2 regions of the Methylobacterium oryzae genome follow, and region 1 is predicted to be linked to the other one. Evidence: riboswitches for the same ligand, from Rfam matches in the RefSeq annotation. Region 1 holds a riboswitch; the other holds the start of a gene.

Region 1 (5,050 bases):
CAGCCCCGCGGCGATCCCGGCCCAGCGGTGGAACAGGAGCAGCCAGCGCCGTCCCGCCTTGCCGAGCCGGCGCGGCAGGCTCACCACGTCACCGTGTAGGCGACCTCGACCGAGCGCGGGCGCCCGAGCAGCCAGTTGGTCCCGACCCCGTTCACGGCGTTGCCCGAGATCGCGTAGACCTTGTCGAACAGGTTGTAGACCCGCACGGACAGGCGCGAATCCGCCGTCACCTGATGGTCCAGGACCGCGTTGACGAGGTTGTAGGCGGGGCGCCGCGCTGTGTTGCCGAAGTCGCTGTAGACCTGCCCGACGTTCTGCAGTCCGACCCGCGCGGTCCAGTCGCGGGTGACGTCCCAGGTCAGCCAGAGATTGGCCACGCGCTCGGGCACGTCGATCGGCTGGTTGCCGGCATACGAGACGGTGGCGCCGTTCACCGTCTGGTCGAACCGGTCGTACTGCGCGTGGAGGAGCGCGAGGTTGCCGTCGAGCCGCCAGCCCGGCGCGAAGCGCCAGCCGAGCGCCAGCTCGAAGCCCTGCGAGGACTGGCTCCCCACCTGCGTGGACAGCGTCGGCTGGCCGGGGATCGCCGAGATCAGGTTGTCCTTGACGATCCGGTAGCCCGCGACGGTCCATTCGAGGGCGCCGTCGAAGGCCAGACCCTTGGCGCCGATCTCGACCTGATCGCCGGTCGCGAGCTTGAAGCCCGCCAGCGACTGCGACAGCGTGATCAGGCTGTTCACCGGGTCGGTGGCGAAGCTGTACTGGGCGTAGAGCGCGCTGTCCGGCGTCGGGTTGTAGACGAGGCCGAACCGGTAGCCGAGCGCCCGATAGGTCTTCTCGAACCGCGATCCCGTCTGCAGGTCCTCGCGGTTCAGCGTCGGCACGTCGAGGCGCACGCCGGTGAGGAACGACAGCTTGTCCGACAGGATCAGCCGGTCCTCGGCGAAGACCGAGGCCTGGCTCGTCTGTGTCGCGTAGGCCGGGCGCGCCCGGCCGTTCTGCGGGAAGAGGCTCGGATCGTAGCCGGTGAGCGGCACGCTCGTCGTCTGGTCGAAATAGAAGTTGTTGGTGTGGCGGAAGTCGATGTGATTCACGTCGAAGCCGGCCACGAACTGGTTCGGCAGCCCGAACAGGCTGCCCCGGAACGTCGCGTCGAGGCGGTCTCCGACCTGCTCCTGACTGTGGTAGATCTCCAGGTATTCGCCCCGGTCCACGAGCCCGGTGCCGCGGTTGTAGCTGTACTGCTCGACGTCGAGCCAGTGGCGCCGGCTGGTCAGCCGGTAGGCGGTGTTGCGGATCGTGATGTCGGCCGAGGGGGACCACTCGGTCTTGAGCTGGGTCCAGTTGTCGGCCCAGGTGATCTTCGCGTCGCGGACGTTGTAGTTGTTGAACCGGATGAGATCCGGGATCCGTCCCTCGACCAACGGGGTGCCCCAGTAGCGGGCGGGCTCCTGGTAGCCGAGATCGTGGCTCAGGGTGAAGGCGAGGTCGGCGCTCGGCCGGAACAGCAGGGCGGCGGAGACCGCGAGGTTGCGGAAATCGCCCTCCGGCCGCATCCAGCCGTCGGCGCGATTGCCGCTGACGTTGAGGCGGTACGCGAAGGTGTCGCCGTACTCCGCCTGCCCCAGCGGGCCACCGGAATCGAGGGCGAGCCGCGCGACCCCGTCGGTGCCGATCACCGCGCGGGCGGCGTTGATCGGCACGAAGACCGGCTTCTTGGGCACCACGTTGATGACGCCGCCGATGGCGCCGTCGCCGTAGAGCACCGAGGACGGCCCGCGCAGCACCTCGATCCGCTCGACGTTCCACGTGTCGAACGGGAAGGTCACGGTGTTGGCGCCGACGTAGAAGCGCGTGCCGTCGTAGAGCTGCTGGATCGAGTTCGGGCCGGCGAAGCCGCGGGACGTGAACGCGCCGTTGCCGTTGCCGGGCGCCGCGATGGTGGTGATGCCGGTCGCGTCCTGGGTCACGGCCTCGGCGATCGTGTCCTGGCCGCGCAGCCGCGCGGTCTCGCCCGACACGATGTCGAGGCTGGCCGGCGTCTCCAGCGGCGTCAGGCCGAGGCGGCTCGCGGTCCGGTCGGGGGTGCGCAGGTTGAGGCCATTCGGCGGCAGGCGGCCCGGGTCGCCGCCCGCGCCCGCGACCGACAGCTCATCCAGCGTGACCGCCTCCTGTGCGGCGGCCGGACTGGCGAGGAGCGCGAGGAGAACGCCGCAGAGCGGGGCCCGCCCGCCGAGGCAGGAGCGATGGGTCGATGAAGACATGGGGAAAGCGGTCCGTGCACGGCGCGCGCCGGCCCCCGCGTCCTACAGGCATTGTAATAACATTACAATGCGCGCGCTGTCCGGTAGCCTCTGCCCGTGCGGGCGCGCGACGGCGTCCTGCGACAGGGCTCGAGGGGTTCGGGACGGCGGAGACGGGCATGGGGAACGGCGTCGCGGGCGCGCTTGCTGTGGCACGTCACCGCGAACGAGGCCTCGGCGGCCGCCTCCCCTCGGGACTGGCGGCGCCTCGACACCCGCCAGGACACCCCGCCCGGCGCGTTTCGCGTGTGACCACGGCTGACGGCAGGTCTCCTGGCTCGCGGGTCGCCGCCCTCGCACCGTCTTCCCGGGGTGACCCAGTGACGTGGTGGTGAAGGGCTCGCCGCTTACAGTTGCGGGGGCAGCCGCGGCTTCGGGGCGAACCCCTCACCGCGTTCCCTTTTGATCCCCAAGGGGAACCGTCGAACACAGCTTGGCCGTAGCGGGGGCGGGCGTCAACCGTGTGTCCGGTTGTTGCCGTGGATCGGCGCGCTGTGCGCCGGTCCGTTGCGGCCTCGCCGACGACGGGCTAGCCCCTGCGGGATGACGGTCTGGCGGCCCCCTGCGGAGATTCGCGTGAAGGCACTGGGTCTGCCCCGGCGCGGCAACAGCCTGCTCGTGGCCGAGGTCCGCGCGGATGACGGGCGGCTGAAAGGCGTCCGGCCGCTCGGCGGCAGCGTCGCGTTCGGCGAGCGGGTCGAGGACGCCCTGATCCGGGAGTTCCGGGAGGAGCTCGGCGTCACCGTCTCGGTGCTCGGCGGCCCCCGCGTCATGGAGAACATCTTCACGCACGAGGGGCAGGTCGGGCACGAGGTGCTGTTCCTGTTCCCCGTCGCCCTGCCGCCGGGGCGGTTCGACGGGCAGGAGCGCTTCGTGTTCCACGAGGATTCCGGCACCGCCTGCGTGGCGCGGTGGTGCGATCTGGACGGGCTCGACGTGCCGGGCGGTCCCGACCTCTTCCCCGCCGGCCTGAAGGCCCGCCTCCGCGACGCGTGGCGCGCGGAGCCCTGACGGACCGGGCCGGCCCACCGCCTTTGCCGCTCGGCGCGGGCGATGCTACAGCCGGGCAATCCCATCGGTCCGGACGTCCGCGACGCCGCGGCCCATGCGCCCGGACGCTCCGTCCGACGCGGAGACGGGTGCCGGCGGAAGCATGACGATACGACCTCCCAGAAGCGGCGGGCCGACGGGGCGCAAGCCTCAGGCCGGCAAGTCCAGCGCCAGCAAGTTCAGGGGCGGCAAGGCCCAGGCCGACGGCCGCGCCCGCACGGGCCCGCGCACCAGCGCCCGCGACGCCGCCGAGCGCGCGGCCCGCAACCGCGGCGAGGATGCCGGCACCCGCGATCCCTGGGGCGCGCAGGCCGCTGCGGCCCCGACGCCGGCCCGGCCGCCGAAGCCGCGCCGCGACGCCGCCGCACCGCGCGACGCCGCGGCGGGCAAGCCCGGCGGCCAGCCGCCGGCCAGGCGCTCGGCGGCCCCCTCCCCGGCCCTCGCCTCTGCCCCCGCGCCCGGTCCGACCCGGCGCGAGCAGCGCGCCGCCGCCTCCGCGACCCTCGCCTCCGGCGTGCAGACCCTGACCGTCGAGCCGGACGAGGCCGGGATGCGGATCGACCGCTTCCTCACCGCCCGCTTCCCGCTGCTGCCCTTCACCCGCGTGCAGACCATCGTCCGCAAGGGCGAGTTGCGGGTCGACGGCAAGCGCGCCAAGCCGAACGACCGGCTGGAGCCGGGCATGAGCGTGCGCGTGCCGCCGCTGCGCCTCGACCAGCCCACCGAGCGGCCGCGCAGCGCCGCCCGCGAGCAGGACGACGCCGCCTTCATCCGGTCGCTGATCCTCTACGAGGATGCCGACATGATGATCCTCAACAAGCCCTTCGGCCTCGCGGTCCAGGGCGGTTCGGGGACGGTCCGGCACGTGGACGGCCTGCTCGCCGCCCTCACGGGTCCGGACGGCCAGAAGCCGCGCCTCGTCCACCGGCTGGACAAGGACACGGCCGGGTGCCTGATCATCGCCAAGACCCGGCTCGCCGCCGCGACGCTGGCCAAGAGCTTCCGGTCCCGGGCGGCGCGGAAGATCTACTGGGCGCTCACCGCGGGCGTGCCGCGGGTCCGGCAGGGGCGCGTCTCGACCTACCTCGCCAAGGAGGAGCCCACCGACGCCGATGCGCGGATGCGGGTCGCCAAGCACGGCGACGAGGGCGCGAGCCACGCGCTGACCTACTACGCGATGGTCGATCAGGCGGCCCAGAAGCTGTCCTGGCTGTCGTTCAAGCCGGTCACCGGCCGCACGCACCAGCTGCGCGCCCACGCGGCCCATATCGGCCACCCGATCGTGGGCGACCCGAAATACTTCTCCGTCGAGAACTGGGAGCTGCCGGGCGGCATCCAGAACCGCCTCCACCTGCTCGCCCGGCGGATCGTCATCCCGCACCCGCGGACCGGCAAGCCGGTCGACGTGAGCGCGCCGCTCCCGCCCCACATGGCGCAGAGCTGGAACCTCCTGGGCTTCGACGCCGCCCGCTACGACCCGATCGTCGAGGCTCCGGAGGCCTGAGCCCGCAGCCAGGGCACGATCGCGTCCGCCAGCGCGTCCGGGGCCTCGAGCGGCAGCATGTGGCCCGACCCGTCGATCACCCTCAGCGTCGCGCCCGGGATGCCGTCGCGGAGCTCCCGCGCCTCGTCGAGGCTGCGCAGGGCGTCCTGGGCCGCCGCCACGACCAGGGTCGGGCAGCCGATCGCGCCGAGGC
Region 2 (5,050 bases), 2.4 Mb from region 1:
ATCGGGCCTGCGCGCGCGCACGGCAGCGGCGACCGCGGCGGCGGCCTGCGGCTCCTTCAGGCTCGACACGGCCATCGGCAGCACGCCGATCCCGCGCGCCCGCAGGGCGGCGGCGAGGGCGACGAACGGGCCGGTGTCGCCGCCGAGCACGGCGGAGCGGTAGATCAGCAGGAGCGCGACGGGCTCCGCCGCGCTGCGCGCTCCGGCGAGCGGGATCGCGGTTGCGGCCGCGGAGAGGGCTGCCTCGAGGGGAAGAACTCCGCAGCCGGGGCACCAGGGAAAGCCGCGCGGGAGCGGCACGGGCGGCTCGACCGGTCCGTCGGCGCCCAGGCGAATCGCCAGGCGCCGCAGCATCCGCCGCAAATTGTCGGGGCCGCCAGCCCGGAAATAGGCGTCGAGCTGCCCGGCGAGGTCGGGATCGGTGGAGAAGGCGGCGAGGCGCGGGTCCGGCCGGTCGTCGCCCGGCAGGACCGCGAGGACGACGCCGTGCGCCCGCGCGGCCTCGGCGCAGCGCTCGATCCCGTAGCGCCAGTAATCGAGGCCGCCCAGGCAGCGAATCACCACGACCTTGGCGCGCGCCACGACGCGCTCGACGTAGAGGTCAACCGAGAGCGGGTGCCGCAGCCTGGCGAGCTTCGCGAGCCGCAGGCTCGGCAGGCCGGGCTCCGCGGCGTGGGCCTGCCCGACCGACGCGAGGTCGCTGTCGGTGAAGGACAGCACCACGAGGTCGCCGGGCTCCTGCCCGAGATCCACGGCCGCCTCGCCCTCGTCGAGGGAGACGGAATCGATGCGCACGAGGTGCACCGCGGCGACCCCTAGAGCGAGTCCGGGCGGGCGTGCGCGACCGGCCTCATCCCGCGAGGGCCGCCGCGACGGCGTCCTTGTCGAAGCCCTTGAGGCCGATCACCACCAGCGTCCCGTCGCGGGCTTCCCCGGCCCGCCAGGGGCGGTCGAAATGATGGGTCACGCGTCGGCCGACACCCTGCACCACGAGGCGCATCGGCTTGCCCGCGACCTCGGCGAAGCCCTTGATGCGCAGGACGCCGGCGGCCTCGGCCGCCGCCTCGACCCGGGCCGCGAGATCCCCCGCGGTCACCGCCGGGCGCACCGGAAGCGCGACGGTCTCGAAATCGTCGTGGTCGTGGTCCTCGCCCTCGCCGTGATGCGAGGGGCGGGCGTCGAGGTCGTCCTCGGCGGCCGCGCCGAGACCGAGCAGCACCCGCGGGTCGATGGCGCCGTTCTCGGTCTCGACCACCTTCACGGCGCGGGGCAGGTGCCCCTCGACCTCGGCGCGGACCCGCGCCCGCGTCGCGGCGTCGATCAGGTCGGCCTTGTTGACGACCACGAGGTCGGCGCAGAGGAGCTGGTCCTCGAACACCTCCTCCAGGGGGTTGTCGTGGTCGACCGACTGGTCGGCGGCGCGCTGGGCCGCGAGGGCCTCCGGATCCTCCGCGAAGGCGCCCGAGGCCACCGCCGGGCCGTCGACCACCGCGACCACTCCGTCGACGGTCACCCGCGAGCGGATCGCCGGCCACTGGAACGCCTGGACCAGCGGCTTCGGCAGGGCGAGGCCGGAGGTCTCGATCAGGATGTGCTCCGGCGGCTCGGCGCGGCCGAGAAGGGTCTCCAGCGCCGGCACGAAATCGTCCGCGACCGTGCAGCAGATGCAGCCGTTCGGCAGCTCGACGATGGCGTCCTCGGTGCAGCCCTCGACGCCGCAGGCGGCCAGGAAGGACTTGTCGAAGCCGATATCACCGAACTCGTTCACCAGGATCGCGAGGCGGCGCCCCTTGGCGTTCTCGACCACGTGGCGGACGAGGGTCGTCTTGCCGGCCCCGAGGAATCCGGTGACGATGGTGCAGGGGATCTTGTTCACGAGGGTCATTCCGCGGGCTCCAGGGTGCCGGCGGGGACCGGGCGGGGTTCTGGGAAAGGGGGAATGCGGGCGATCACGCCCTTGCGGAACGCCTCCGGACGCTCGCGCCAGGGCACGATGCCGTCCGGGGTCGCCGCGTAGGCCGCGAGCCCGCCGAGGATGATCTCGGCCGAGGCGGCCGGATCCATGTCGCCGTAGACGTAGGTCCAGCGGTCGGCCGCGGCGACCGCCACGGTGCAGGGCCGCTTGCAGACCGAAAGGCACTCCACCGCCTCGACCCGCAGGTCCGGCGTGGCGCCGCTCCGCGCTCGAAGCGCCTCCAGCAGGCGGGCCCCGGCGCGGGGCCCGTCGGGGTCGTCGTCCGGCCGGCGGCAGGTGGTGCAGACGTAGAGAACGGTCTCAGGCACGGGCCGCTCCCCGATCCGCGCCGCGGGCGAAGGCCTGCCACGCCCAGCCGAGCCCCAGCCCGATCAGGATCCAGAACACGAAGCTGATGGCGAGCGACCGCGCGGCGAATTGCGCGGCGAGCGCGGCCGGAAGTTCGGACGCGGCCTCGGGCGCCTGCGGGGCACCGACGACGTGCGGCGCGATGATCAGGACGAGCCCCCCGAGGATCGTGATCAGCGCGCGGCGTATCGTGATCAGGTAGAGCCCCATCCCGGTCGCCGCGGCGGTCATCACCCACCACGCCTGCCGCGTCGCGAGCGGGGCCGCCGCGCTGCCGGGCAGTTCCGGCGGCAGGCCGAGACCCGGCGCGAGCGCGACGCTGGCGAAGGCGGCCACCGCGAAGGCGAGGCCGACCTGCGGCGTGGGTTCGCGGCTGCAGGCGAGCATCACCGCGCCGAGCAGCAGCGCGTAGCCGACGCCGCCCACGAGGGTCGCGAGCCCGGTGAAGGCCATCCGCGGCAGGCCGGGCGCGGGCTGCCATTCCGGCGCGGCGTCGGGCGCGGCGTGGTCGTGCCCGGCATGGGCGAGCACGATCGGGAACGCCTTGATCGGGAGCGCCTTGGCAGCCCGGTTCGGCGCCTCCTGCTGCTCGTAGCGCTCGGCCGCGACGATCAGCGGCGAGGTCAGCGTGAGTTCGAGGCCCGTTACGATGGCAGCCGCGAAGAAGCCGGCGGCGAGGGCCGCCGACAGGAGCCGGATGATCATCCCTGGTCCGGGGACGTCAGTGGCAGGGGAAGTTCTGGGTGTGCCGGAAATCGTGCGCCGCGTTGTGGAGCGCGATCGCCGGCGAGAAGCCCGCCATGAACAGCAGGCCGAGGCCCAGCACGGCCGCGAGTGCGACGGCGATCGGGCGCTCCGACGCGCGGGTGCCGGCGGCGATGGGGGCGAGGGTTTGCGTCGTCATCAGAAGCGTCTCCAGCCGCCCCACCGGCGGCATTGCGGGATCCTGTCGCGACGGCAGGTCTCCTGGCTCGCGGCTCGGCGCGCCCACCGCCTTCCCGGATCGCTCCGGTGGCGCTTGGCGGGCGCTCGCCGCTCACAGTTGCGGGGGCAGCCGCGGAATCGGGGCTTCAAACCCCTCACCGCATTCCCTTTTCACCCCGTCTCCGGGGCACCGTCGCCCGGCCGTTGTAGACGCATGACCGCCGGGACACAACGGAGCGGCGCCGGATCGCGGCCGTTTCCCGCGCCCGCCCCGCGATCGGGGCGGGCTTGACGGCCGCGCCCCGGAGCGGGCACCGCCGCACCCGATACCCGCCCGGCCCCGGCGCGGGCGCTGAACTCCCGGAGACCCGATGGCCCCGACAGACGATCCGACCCCGGTTCTCGTCGATCTCGCGGCAGGCCGTGAGCCGCGGATCGTCTCCGATGTGGGCACGGGAACGACGTGGCTCGAGGTCGACCTCGGCGGCCGCTTCCCGATCCATTCCGTCGCCCTGCGGCCGGGGGAGGGGGCGGTTCCCGCGGAGCCCGGCGACGTCGCGGTGGCGGTCTCGCAGGACGGCGTGACGTGGGCCGAGCCGGACCTCGCCGTCTGGACCGCGACCCCGGACGCCCTCGTCGCCGCGATCGTCCCCGACGAGCGGGCCTGGGCGCGCGCGGTCCGGATCGCCGCGCCCGAACCGGCCCGGATCGCCGGCATCGGCATCCGCGCCGACGAGGCCGCGGTCGACCTGATCGCGCTGCGGGCGATGCTCGGCCTCGACGTGACGCTCCTGAACGAGAAGCCCGGCGCCAACGTCTACGTCACCTACGCGCTCCAGTCGGCGCCCGACCGCGCCAGCCATGCCCTGGTCGGCCTGTCGCTGTTCGAGAACGGCGCCTTCGGCAACTGCCTCGTCCAGTACATCATCGCGGTGACCATCGCGAAGTCGCTCAACCTGAAATACATCAAGGTGCCCAAGGTCGACCGCAGCAAGGTGATCTTCCTGACCGAGCGGCTGACCTGCGACGGCATCACCTTCATCCCGCCGGACGAGCCGCTGCCGGCGGACGGCTACTTTTTGTCGGGCCTGTATTTCGACCCGACGCAGTTCGAGCGCGTGACCGCGCTGCGGGGACCGGCGGATTCGCGCGCGATCGTGCAGAGCGTGATCCGGCCGCTGTTCAACGGTCTGCCGAAGAACTTCCCGGTGAAGCCCGACGACCAGCTCCTGATCCACATCCGGTCGGGCGACATCTTCAGCACCTGGGTCGATCCGCACTACCCGCAGCCGCCCTTCGCGTTCTACCGGATGGTCATCGACCGGCTCCTGGCCGAGGGCCGGATCCGCTCGGTCAAGCTCGTCTTCGAGAACAGGCTGAACCCGGTCATCGCCGAGGTGGAGGCGTACGCGGAGCGGCGCGGATTGCCGGTGGAGATCCAGAGCGAGTCGCTGATCTCCGACGTCGCGGCGCTGGTGAACGGCCGCTACCTCGTCTTCGGGCTGGGGACGTTCGGGCCGGGGATCTGCCACCTCTCGGACCACGTCGAGCAGGTCTTCTACTTCGCGTCGAACTGGCCGCAGGGCTTCCAGTCGATCCCCACAATCGGGAAGGTGGTCGAGGTCCGCGATCTCGAGGGCCGCTACATGAAGGTCGGCGAGTGGCAGAACACCGACGCGCAGCGCCGGACGATGGTGGATTACCCGGCCGAGGCCCTCGCCTTCGACGACGCGTGACCGGCTTGGCGGGCCGGAGGCGCTACGGCGCCGTCCGGAGATGCTCGGCGGGGGCTCCGGCCGGACG

What was found. A riboswitch is a leader RNA that binds a small molecule or an ion and turns the genes downstream of it on or off. The one in region 1 is predicted to bind cobalamin.
Region 2: linked by a shared signal. The riboswitch ahead of LXM90_RS07970 (CbtB domain-containing protein) and the one ahead of LXM90_RS19325 (TonB-dependent receptor) in region 1 are both predicted to bind cobalamin.

Annotation. Positions count from the first base shown of each region.
Region 1 is NZ_CP090349.1:4,056,778-4,061,827, forward strand. It holds gene LXM90_RS19320 (PepSY domain-containing protein) at 1-87, opposite strand, end outside; gene LXM90_RS19325 (TonB-dependent receptor) at 81-2,264, opposite strand; cobalamin riboswitch at 2,549-2,742, opposite strand; gene LXM90_RS19330 (NUDIX hydrolase) at 2,880-3,314, shown strand; gene LXM90_RS19335 (RluA family pseudouridine synthase) at 3,457-4,857, shown strand; gene LXM90_RS19340 (alpha/beta fold hydrolase) at 4,824-5,050, opposite strand, start outside.
Region 2 is NZ_CP090349.1:1,647,426-1,652,475, forward strand. It holds gene cobN (cobaltochelatase subunit CobN) at 1-804, opposite strand, end outside; gene cobW (cobalamin biosynthesis protein CobW) at 851-1,885, opposite strand; gene LXM90_RS07960 (DUF1636 domain-containing protein) at 1,882-2,283, opposite strand; gene LXM90_RS07965 (CbtA family protein) at 2,276-3,028, opposite strand; gene LXM90_RS07970 (CbtB domain-containing protein) at 3,045-3,227, opposite strand; cobalamin riboswitch at 3,262-3,457, opposite strand; gene LXM90_RS07975 (discoidin domain-containing protein) at 3,619-4,983, shown strand; gene LXM90_RS07980 (S10 family peptidase) at 5,006-5,050, opposite strand, start outside.